DNA from 3 places in the Micromonospora sp. WMMA1947 genome. Region 2 is predicted to be linked to each of the others. Evidence: riboswitches for the same ligand, from Rfam matches in the RefSeq annotation. Region 2 holds a riboswitch; each other region holds the start of a gene.
What was found. A riboswitch is a leader RNA that binds a small molecule or an ion and turns the genes downstream of it on or off. The one in region 2 is predicted to bind cyclic di-AMP.

Region 1: linked by a shared signal. The riboswitch ahead of O7604_RS09115 (C40 family peptidase) and the one ahead of O7604_RS29285 (C39 family peptidase) in region 2 are both predicted to bind cyclic di-AMP.
Region 3: linked by a shared signal. The riboswitch ahead of O7604_RS06835 (hypothetical protein) and the one ahead of O7604_RS29285 (C39 family peptidase) in region 2 are both predicted to bind cyclic di-AMP.

What each region holds. Positions count from the first base shown of each region.
Region 1 covers NZ_CP114909.1:1,880,060-1,883,433, reverse strand. Annotated here, with positions in the region: gene O7604_RS09120 (peptidoglycan recognition family protein) at 1-1,656, opposite strand, end outside; cyclic di-AMP (ydaO/yuaA leader) riboswitch at 1,895-2,029, shown strand; gene O7604_RS09115 (C40 family peptidase) at 2,043-3,074, shown strand; gene dcd (dCTP deaminase) at 3,139-3,374, opposite strand, start outside.
Region 2 covers NZ_CP114909.1:6,253,154-6,256,527, reverse strand. Annotated here, with positions in the region: gene O7604_RS29290 (hypothetical protein) at 1-552, shown strand, start outside; cyclic di-AMP (ydaO/yuaA leader) riboswitch at 862-1,004, shown strand; gene O7604_RS29285 (C39 family peptidase) at 1,199-2,053, shown strand; gene O7604_RS29280 (alpha/beta hydrolase) at 2,296-3,042, shown strand; gene O7604_RS29275 (CDP-glycerol glycerophosphotransferase family protein) at 3,049-3,374, opposite strand, start outside.
Region 3 covers NZ_CP114909.1:1,434,485-1,437,858, reverse strand. Annotated here, with positions in the region: gene O7604_RS06845 (MarR family winged helix-turn-helix transcriptional regulator) at 1-86, opposite strand, end outside; gene O7604_RS06840 (carbonic anhydrase) at 254-907, shown strand; gene O7604_RS06835 (hypothetical protein) at 964-1,992, opposite strand; cyclic di-AMP (ydaO/yuaA leader) riboswitch at 1,996-2,127, opposite strand; gene O7604_RS06830 (YibE/F family protein) at 2,282-3,374, opposite strand, start outside.

The DNA.
Region 1 (3,374 bases), 1.9 Mb from region 2:
CTTCTGGCCGAGGTACCAGATCGCCGTCCAGTCGCCCTGCCGGCCGGCGAGCGCGTACGTCTGGCCGGCGGAGGCGCGGGCGCCGTGGTCGGAGATGTACATCGTGTCCGGCGTGCCGTCCGGGCGCAGCCCGAGGTCGTTGACGAGCGGGGCGTCCGGGCTCGGCGCGGTCCGCAGGATCACCGACGAGGAACCGCGTGACGGGCACGGCTGCGCCGGCGGCCGGGGCGTCGGGACGCCCGGCGGCTGCTGGTTGCAGCCGGTGAACGCCGGCCGGTTGGTGGCGAAGTCCGGGTCGATGGTGACCAGGCCGGTACGGGGCGTGCCGGTGTTGCGGAACGGCGCCTTCATCAGGTCGAAGTAGTGCGACCAGTCCCAGTACGGTCCCGGGTCCCAGTGCATGCCGCCCACGTTGGCGGCGGTGATGCCGGGCACGTTGTCGTGGCCGATGATGTGCTGCCGGTCCATCGGGATGCCGAACTTCAGCGCCAGGTGACGCACCAGCTTGGCGGAGGTGCGGTACATCGCCTCGGTGTACCAGGTGCCCTGACCGGCGAAGCCCTCGTGCTCCAGGCCGATGGACTTCGCGTTGACGTACCAGTTGCCGGCGTGCCAGCCGACGTCCTTGGTCTTGATGTGCTGGGCGATGTAGCCGTCCACCGAGCGCAGCGTGTAGTGCCAGCCCAGGTAGTCGGCGCGCTTGACCAGGTCGACGCTCGGGCCGAAGTAGCCCTCGGTGTCGTGGATGACGATGTACTCGATCTTCTGCTGCTTCGGCCGGTCGGCCAGGTCGTGGTTGCCGTAGTCACCCGGGTCGTCGCTGAGTTGCTCGTAGGGCGCCGGAATCCACTCGCAGGCGAGCCGGACGGGGCACTCCAGTCCGTCCGGCCGCTGCGCGTTGCGCAGGCCGAGGCGGGCCAGCCTAAAGCGGTCCGGCGTCGCGGCGGTGGCGGCGAGCGTCACCCGCTGGCCGTCGTCCGTGGTCCGGCTCGCGCCCTGGCCGAGCTGGTCGTACACCTCGTCGGCGAAGGCCGCCGCGGCGTCGGAGGTGTCCGCGCCGGAGTACCGGGCCACCGCGCCGTACCAGGCCGCCGGGTCGGTGCCGGCACCGACCGGCCCACCCAGAGCCTTCTGGTACGACGCCAGCAGCGCCGCGCCACCGCGGATGTTCGCGGCCGGGTCGGTCCGCAGCGTGCGCGCGTCGAGCCCGGTGAGCGCGGCTGCCGCGTCGAGCGTCTGGAGCGAGGCGTTCGGCAGCGGGGTCTCCCGCTTCGGCGCGGCCGCGGTGGCCGGGTCGAGCTTCAGTGGGCGGGCGTCGTCGCCGCGCGGGTCCTCGTCCTCGTCGACGTGGGCGCTGCCCGGTGTGGCGAGGATGTGGGCGGCGTCGGTCAGGTGCATCGGGCCGTAGCCGCCGCTGGTGCTCGGCTGCCCCGGGTGGGTGTCCCAGCGGGATTCCAGATAGGAGACACCGAGCAGCACGTTCTGCGGTACGCCGTACTCGGCCGCGGCGGCGGCGTATTGTTGTTGCCTGTCGCTCGCGGGCGCGGACGTGTCCGGCGCGGCTGTCACCGGGCCGGTCGTCGCCAGCGCGGTGGCTGTCGCCACGGCGGCGGCGAGCAGTATCCGTCTGCCCGACGGCGGGGCGGAGAGGAGCATCGAACCTCCTGGACAGGGATGGGGGTCACTGCGTCTCCACCCTCACTCCGTACACCCGCAGGGGTCAATACCTTTCCACTGAGTAATCAGCTTTGAAAGAAAACTTCACCTCTGCCCGGGATGCGGCCCGTCATCGCGTACGGAGTGTCACCGCGCTGGAAGTTGCGGATCGATAACGGTGGTCCCTACTCTGGTGAATCGTCGGCCGCACGTCTCACCGTCCAACCCGGTCGGTGACGGTCCGACACCGCCGAGTCGCCCACGGGCGAGCCGGGGAACCAGGTACCTGGGGTGAATCCGCAGCGATGCGGTAGGGCGGCTCCCTTCCCGCCCGAATCCGTCAGCTAACCCGGTAGGCGGTACGGAAGAAGGAGTACGGACGCCCGGTGGCACTCCATGCCCCGCGGCCGTCGTCGAACCGGTCCACCGACCGGTCCAGCGTCGCGCCGCGTTCCCGCTGGTCCCGCTTCACCACCGCCCTCGCCGCGCTGGTCGGCACCGCCGTCGTTCTGACCGGCGGCGCGACTGCGGCACACGCCGAACCCTCGGTCGCCGAGATCGAGGCCCAGATCGACCGCGACTGGAACAAGCTCGAACCGGTCATCGAACAGGTGAACGCCGTACGCGAGCAGCTCGCCGCGCGGCGCAAGCAGGCCGACGCACTCGGCCGGCAGATCGCACCCCTCCAGGCGCGGGTGGACGCCGCCCTCGGCCAGGTCGGCGGGCTCGCCGCCGACGCCTACAAGGGCGACAACCTCTCCACCGTCAACGCGCTGCTGGGCAGCCGCTCGCCGGGTGACCTGGTGAACGGCCTGGAACTGCTCGACCGCTTCGCGCACCGCCAGCACGAGCAGGTGCGCTCCGTCGCCGCGCTGCGCGACGAACTGGCGGCGAAGAAGAAGCCGCTGGACGAGATGATCGCCGGGCTGGCCCGTACCGAGGCCCAGCTCGCGGCGAAGAAGAAGCAGATCGACGCCGAGATCGCCCGGCTGCAGAAGCTGCGGCTCAAGGTGTACGGCAAGGGCGGCGGCGGTCCGCTGCGCCCGGCGCCCTGCCCGGCCGGCTACCCCGGTGGCGCGGCCGGAGCGGCGGTCAAGTTCGCCTGCGCCCAGATCGGCAAGATCTACGTCTGGGGCGCGGCCGGGCCCGACCACTTCGACTGCTCCGGTCTGACCATGGCGGCCTGGGCCAAGGGCGGCGTCTCGCTGCCGCACAACGCACGCCAGCAGCACGGGATGACGAAGCGGATCAGCCGCGCCGAGCTGCGCGCCGGTGACCTTGTCTTCTACTACAGCGACCTGCACCACGTGGCGATGTACGTGGGTGACGGCTGGGTGGTGCACGCCTCCCAGTCCGGCAAGCCCATCACGATGAAGCGCGTCGACGACGGCGACATCAACAGCTTCGGCCGCGTGTAAGGAAGGGCCCCCTCTTAACGCCTCCGGTAGAGGAGGGGGCCCTTGTTAACAACTGCGGGCGCCGTCAGCGCGTCGGCCAGGTACGCCAGTTCTGCCAGGACCGGCTCGGCGTCGGTCCGCGCTGCCCCTGGTAACGCGAGCCGTAGACGGCCGAACCGTACGGGTGCTCGGCCGGCGAGGAGAGCCGGAAGATGCAGAGCTGGCCGATCTTCATGCCCGGCCAGAGCGTGATCGGCAGGTTCGCCACGTTCGACAGCTCCAGCGTGACGTGGCCGGAGAAGCCCGGGTCGATGAAGCCGG
Region 2 (3,374 bases):
GCCGCCGGGGCCGCCCAGACGGCCCGTCGCCGCCGGGAGCGGTGGCTGGCCGCGCAGGACGAGGCGGACCGGGCCTGGACCGCGTACGACGAGGCGGACAGCGCCGCCCGCCGCCTGGCCGGCGCCGCCGCGCTGGGTGCCCCGCGCACCCCGCGCACCCCGGGCGAGTACGCGGCCCGGGAGCGCTGGCTGCACCACGCCGCCATGACGGCCCACTGGCGGGGCGACCTGACCGCCCGTCAGCTCGCCGACGTGCTGGCGCACCGCAACGGATGGGATCCGCGCCGGCACCCGGCCGAGCAGGAGATCGTGCTGGCCCGCACGGTTCGGGACGGGCGCCGGGCCGGATGGGAGCGCGCCGCCGCGCGGGAGCGGACGGCCTGGCGGGACGCGGAACTGGCCGCCGAGGCCGCCCGGACCCTCGCCGCCGAGGCGTACGCGGCAACCGTGGCCCTGCGGCCCGCCCTGCCGTACCGGAGCACGACGACGAGCGCCCTGCCGGTGCCCGCGGCGGCCCGGAACGCGCGGTGGCGCCCGGCCCGGGTCGGCTGAGGCGCCCCGTCTCGACCGAATTGTTACCCGCAATGTGGTGAGCCCGGTCACCCAGGCCGCCGAATCGGGCGCGGGGCGCAGAACGGGTCATCGAGCCGCGCAATTGCCGGTCGGCTGCTCGCCGTCTGTCCGGTTTCCGCCGCCGGGTGCCGTCGAAACTGCTTGTCCCATTGAGTGAAGTCAGTAACCGGGTGTTCCGAAATCCGTTACCGCGGATCACGTTTACGCAGGTGGGAGCGCTTGGCATGGGACATACCCACCGGTAGTGTCGGCGCGTCCGATGCGGTAATCGATCGCCGACGGCGACGCCGCACCGACCCGCCTAATCGAGTTCCACGAACCGGGGACCCATGAGCACCATCGGGGTGAATCCGCGAGCCCACGGCCCGCGGTAGGGCGTACTTCCCGCCCGAATCCGTCAGCTAACCCGGTCGGCGGCCACGGAAGGAGTTACCCCTCTTGCCCACCCCTCGATCGTCCCCCCGCCTCCACGGCACCGCGGTGCCCGCGCTCGCCTGACGCGCGACCGGCAACCGCCCCCTGGGCGCCCGGCATCACGGGCGTTCCCGGATCCCCCGGCCATCCGGCCCCGCCAGCACGTGTGAGTTCCTCCGCGTGCCGGGCCGGCGTGTGCCGCTCACGCCCCGTGGAGGATTTCGTGAAGCACCACCTGAAGCGTCAGCTGCGACGGATCGTCACCGAACGCCCGTACCAGATCATCGCCGGATCGGCCGCCGCGCTCGTGCTGGCCGCCGGTGCCGGCACCGTCGCCGCCGCCGGTGACGACGCCCCGGTCCAGGAGAACACCGCGGCGGTCGCCGATCTCGGCGCCGCCCGCCTCGGCGAGCAGCCCGCCAGCCGCGGCGAGGCCCGCATCGCCGTACCGCCGGCGTCGCCCAGCGCCTCGGCCGCGCCCAGCGCGTCGGCGAGCGCCTCCCCGTCGGCCAAGGCGGCGGCGGACCCGGACCTCACCCGGAAGGCCAAGCCGAAGCCGCCGTCGAGCAAGTCGCTCGACTACGACTACCAGGCGCAGATCAACTACTTCTACTGCGGCCCGGCCGCCGTGCGCAACGCGCTCAGCGCCGCCGGCATCGAGCGCAGCCAGGACGCGCTCGCCGGCCCGCTCGGCACCACCGAGATGGGCACCAACTCCGCCGAGGACACCACCCGGGTGCTCAACCAGCAGGTCAAGGGCAACCCGTACCGGACCCGCATGATTCCCGGCACCGCCACCCCGGCCCAGATGGACCGGCTCCAGGCCGACGTCGTCGAGGCGATCAGCAACGGCCGCGCGGTCGTCGCGAACGTCGCCGGTACCGCCACCGACACCAACGGCGGCTGGCACTCGTTCCCGGGCGGCCACTACGTCGCCGTGGTCGGCTACAAGGACGACGGCCGGACCGTACGGATCGCCGACTCGGCCGACCCGTCCCTGCCCTCGTACTGGCTCACCACGATCGACCTGGCGCACTGGATCGCCAGCCGCGGCTACTCCGCCTGAGCAGTCCCGCAGCCCCGAAGGCCGGCACCCCACCCCGGGGTGCCGGCCTTCCCCGTCCCACCCCACCCCACCCCACCCCGGCCCGCCTCACCTCGCCCCGTTGATCTTGCAGTTGTGGCCCCGGCATAACGGGTGAGCCGGGCATCCCGGGGGCCGAAACCGCAAGATCGACGGGCTGGTGGGGGCCGGAGGCGGCGGGTTCGGTCTCGCGTGTGCGGGGCGGGCGGTGGCAGACTGCGCCAATGGGCGATACGACGGGGAAGCGGCACCTGATTCTCCTGCACGGCATGGGTGCCACCGGCGAGGTGTGGCTGCCCTGGGCGCCGCTGCTGGAGCGCCGCTGGCCCGGCCGCTGGCTCGCCCCCGACCTCGCCGGTCACGGCTGGTCGCCGCCGCTGCCCGGCTACTCGTTCGAGGCCCTCGCCCAACGCGTGGCCGACGGGCTCGGCCCGGTACGGCTCGGCCCCACCGACCGGCTGGTGCTGCTCGGGCACTCGCTCGGCGGGGTGGTGGCGCTGGCGCTCGCCGCCCGGCAGCGGGCCCTTCCGGTCGACGCGGTGGTGGGGCTCGGCATCAAGGCGGTCTGGTCCCCGGCCGAGCTGGCGAAGTCGCAGGAACTGGCCGCCCGGCCGGTCACCTGGTTCGCCACCCGCGACGAGGCGGCTCGCCGCTACCTGCGGGTGTCAGGGCTCGCCGGGCTGTTCGCCCCGGACCATCCCGTGGTGGAGGCGGGGCTGCGGCGGGAGGACGGCCGCTGGCGGCTCGCCATGGATCCGGCGGCGTTCGCGGTCGGGGAGCCCCGGCTGGCGGCGCTGCTGGCCGCCACCGACGTGCCGGTGCTGCTGGCCCGGGGCGAGCAGGACCCGATGGTGACCGACGCGCAGCTCAAGGAACTGGGTGTGCCGGTGGCCACGCTGCCCGGGCTGGGCCACAACGCGCACGTCGAGGACCCGGCCGCGGTGCTCGCCCTGCTCGACCCGTACCTCTGAGCGGGCCTACACCACGGCGCGCGGCGCCGGGACCGACCATTCGGGTTCCAGCTCGCGGCGGGCGGCGGTGAGGAACGCCTCGGCGTAGCCGTCGGCGGGGAAGTCGCCCAGGTAGCGGGTCCGGGCCGCCCAGCGCTGCGCCGCCTTCGGGTCGGCGTCGAGCAGGTCGGTGAGCACCTCGTCCACGTTGGACATGTCGCGCCGCAGCACGTAGCCGGACGCCGCCAGCGGGAACCGCTCGACGAAGTGCTCGCCGTCGGCGCCGGTGTCGGTGACCGCGTACGGCTTGCCGGAGTACAGCCAGTCGGAGATGACCCCGGAGACGTCGGAGA
Region 3 (3,374 bases), 1.5 Mb from region 2:
GCCAGCAGCACATGGCCGTGGTTGGTGAGGAAGGTCCAGTTACGGCGGCTCCCGTCCTCAACTGGTGTGGTCGCCATGGTGGTCATGCTATGGCCACCCGCGTCACCGGCCGAATCGGCGCGGGCCGGTGCGTCCGGCGACGGGGAAAGTATGAAATGCGTATCACGAATCTTGACGGGCCCCGAGGTGCGTGTGACCGTGGGTCGCGAGGCCGTTCGGCCTGGTGGTTCCCCAGGTAGACGAGGTGAGGGACATGACGCCGAGCACCCCGGAGCAGGCACTGGACGAGCTGCGTGCCGGTAATCACCGGTTCGTCACCGGCGCCCCGCAGCATCCGAATCAGGACGCCGGGCACCGGACAGCGGTCGCCGACGGTCAGCATCCCTTCGCGGTGATCGTCGGCTGCTCCGACTCGCGGCTCGCCGCCGAGATCATCTTCGACCGCGGCCTGGGTGACCTCTTCGTGGTGCGTACCGCCGGGCACACCGCCGGACCGGAGGTGCTCGGCAGCGTCGAGTACGCGGTCACCGTGCTTGGCACGCCGCTCGTGGTGGTGCTCGGGCACGACTCGTGCGGCGCGGTCCAGGCCGCCCGGGAGGGGGTGCGGACCGGGGCCGCCCCGGTCGGGCACCTGGGCGCGGTGGTGGACGCGGTCTCGCCCAGCCTGCTGCGCGCCGCCCGTCAGGGCGTGGAGGACCTCGACGGCATCATCGACGTGCACATCGCGCAGACCGTGGAGACGCTGCTGGCCCGGTCCGCCGTGCTGGCCGAGCGGGTGGCGGCCGGGCGGTGCACGGTGGTGGGCATGTCGTACCGGCTCGCCGGCGGCGAGGTGCGGACCGTGGCGCAGTCCCCGGCCCCGGTGCCCGCGCCGGCGGCGCCCGCCGACCCGGCGCTGGCGAGCTGACACATTCGGACGCGAAAGGGGCCGCCCGAGGGCGGCCCCTTTTCGTGGTGTCCGGGTCAGAGCAGCGACATGTGTACGTGGTCGGTGTGGTTCGACGGTCCGCTGTAGGAACGCCAGCCGGTGGCCGGGAACCAGATCTGCCGGTTCCAGATGACGTAGTAGATGCCCAGCCGGTCGGCGTTGCGGATGAGGAACGCGGCGACCTCGTTGCCGTACCGGCGGGTGTCGTTGTTGTGCCACGGCGCGAAGCCGCTGTTCTGCAGCGACCAGTCACACGCCTTGCCCTTGGGGTGTTCCCACGGCCCGCCGGACCGGTAGCAGCCCACGAAGCGCTTGAAGCCCGCGCGCCGGACCTCCTTGTACGCGTGCAGCGTGCGCGGGGTGACGCAGCCCGAGGTGGTCGGGTCGTCCTCGCTGCACGACTCGGACTTCCAGCCGCCGTCCGCGGTGCGGCCGGGGGCGATCCTGGCGACCGGTGAGGTGGCGGAGACCAGGCCGCCGGTGAAGCCGAGACCGCCGACGAGCTTCAGCGCGCGCTCGGCCTGCACCTTCTCGCGCTCCATCGCGTTCTTCTGCTTCTCCTGCTCGCGCACCTCGGCGTCGAGCGCGATCTTGGCCTGCTCGGCGCGGGTCTTGACCGCGTTGATGGCGGCCAGGCGCTGCGCGTTGAGGAGGTTCAGCTCGTCCAGGGCGTTGACCCGGCGGACGAACGAGTCGGGCGAGTTGCTCTCCAGCAGCATCGCCATGGCGCCCATCCGGCCGGTCCGGTAGGACTGGGCGGCGAGCTGGTTGACCTGCGGGCTGAGCGCGTCGAGTTCGGCCTGTGCCGTCTTCACCTCGGCCGCCAGCCGCCGTTGGCGGTCCTGGGACTTGGCGAGCTTCGCCTTGGCCTGGAGGTAGTTCCGGTTGGCGGCGTCGATCGCCTCGGTGATGAGCGGCGGTTCGCCGTCCTCCTCGTGGCCCGAGGGGGTGCCGGGGGCCGCCGCGGTGGGTGCCGCGGTCGCCGGGGTCGGCCCGGCCAGCACGGCCAGCGAGGCCATTACGGCCACCACGGGTGTCAGCCAGCGGCGCAGGGGTGCCGTCACAGTGTTCCCTTCCGTCGGCCGCCGACCGGGTTAGCTGACGGGTTCGGGACGGAAGTGGCCCCTACCGCTGTCGCGGATTCACCCCATGTACCTGGTTCCCCGGCTCGCCCGCGGGCGATTGGGCGGCGGCACCGCTGGCGCCGGTGCGCGCCTTCGGCGGTGACCGGCAGCGAGGTTACCTGACAGCACTCCTGAGGATCTACGTCCGGAAGCCGACCAATAGCGAGATTTCGCCGTGGCGCACCGTGACCAGCGTCGCGTTTGAAATCGATGGTCACGCTGCGGAGTGTCACCATGCGGCCTCCGTACTCTTTCCGCCGCCGAGCGCCTCCAGCGCGTCGTCCCGTCCGGCCGGCGGCCGGGGCGCGGGCGGCGCCGGCTCCGCGCCGCGTGAGCGCCGTCCGGCGGTGGTCACGATCGCGGCCAGTCCGGTCGTCAGCGGTACGGCGGCGATCAGGCCGAGCGTGGCCACCGCGCTGCGGACGATCTCCTGGGCGAGGAACTCACTGGTGAGGATTTCGCTGACCGGGCGGGAGTCGGCGACCAGCAGGAGCAGCAGCGGCAGCGAGGCGCCCGCGTACGCCAGCACGATGGTGTTGACGGTGGACGCGATGTGGGCCCGGCCGACCCGGGTCGCGGCCCGGTAGAGCTGCCGCCGGGACAGCCCGGGGTTGGCGTGCGCCAGTTCGGTGACGGTGGCCGCCTGGGTGACCGTCACGTCGTCCAGGACGCCCAGCGAGCCGATGATGATGCCGGCTAGCAGCAGTCCGTGCAGGTCCACGTCGCCCTGGAACATGGACAGCGTGGTGGCGTCCTCGCTGCCGAAGCCGGTCAGGTGGGTGGCGGACGTGGCGAGCAGGCCGAGCACGCCGGTGATCACCAGGCTGCCGAGCGTGCCGAGCACCGCCACCGACGTCTGCGCGGTGATCCCGTGCGTCAGGTAGAGCACCACGAACATGATCAACGCAGCGCCGACGATCGCCACCAGCAGCGGTGGCTGGCCGGCACCGATACCGGGCAGCACGAAGCCGAGCAGGATGGCGAAGCTGGCCACCAGGCCGCCGAGCGCGGCGAGCCCGCGCCAGCGGCCGAACGCCACGATCGCGGCGGCGAACAGCACCATCAGCCAGATCAGCGGCGTACCGCGCTGGTGCTCGGCGATGTTGTAGGACTTCGCCGACGGGTCGGCCGGGTCGGTCAGCTCGACCAGGACGACCTCGTCGCCGACCGCGACCCGGGGCGCGCCCGGCCCGGCCGGGATCGGCGTCTCGACCTGCCGGCCCGCGTCCGGGCCCTGCTCGGCGGTGACCGTCACGGTGCCGCACGGGCCACCGCCGCCCTCCGGGGCCTCCGGGGTGGGCGGGCAGGGCTCGGTGACCACC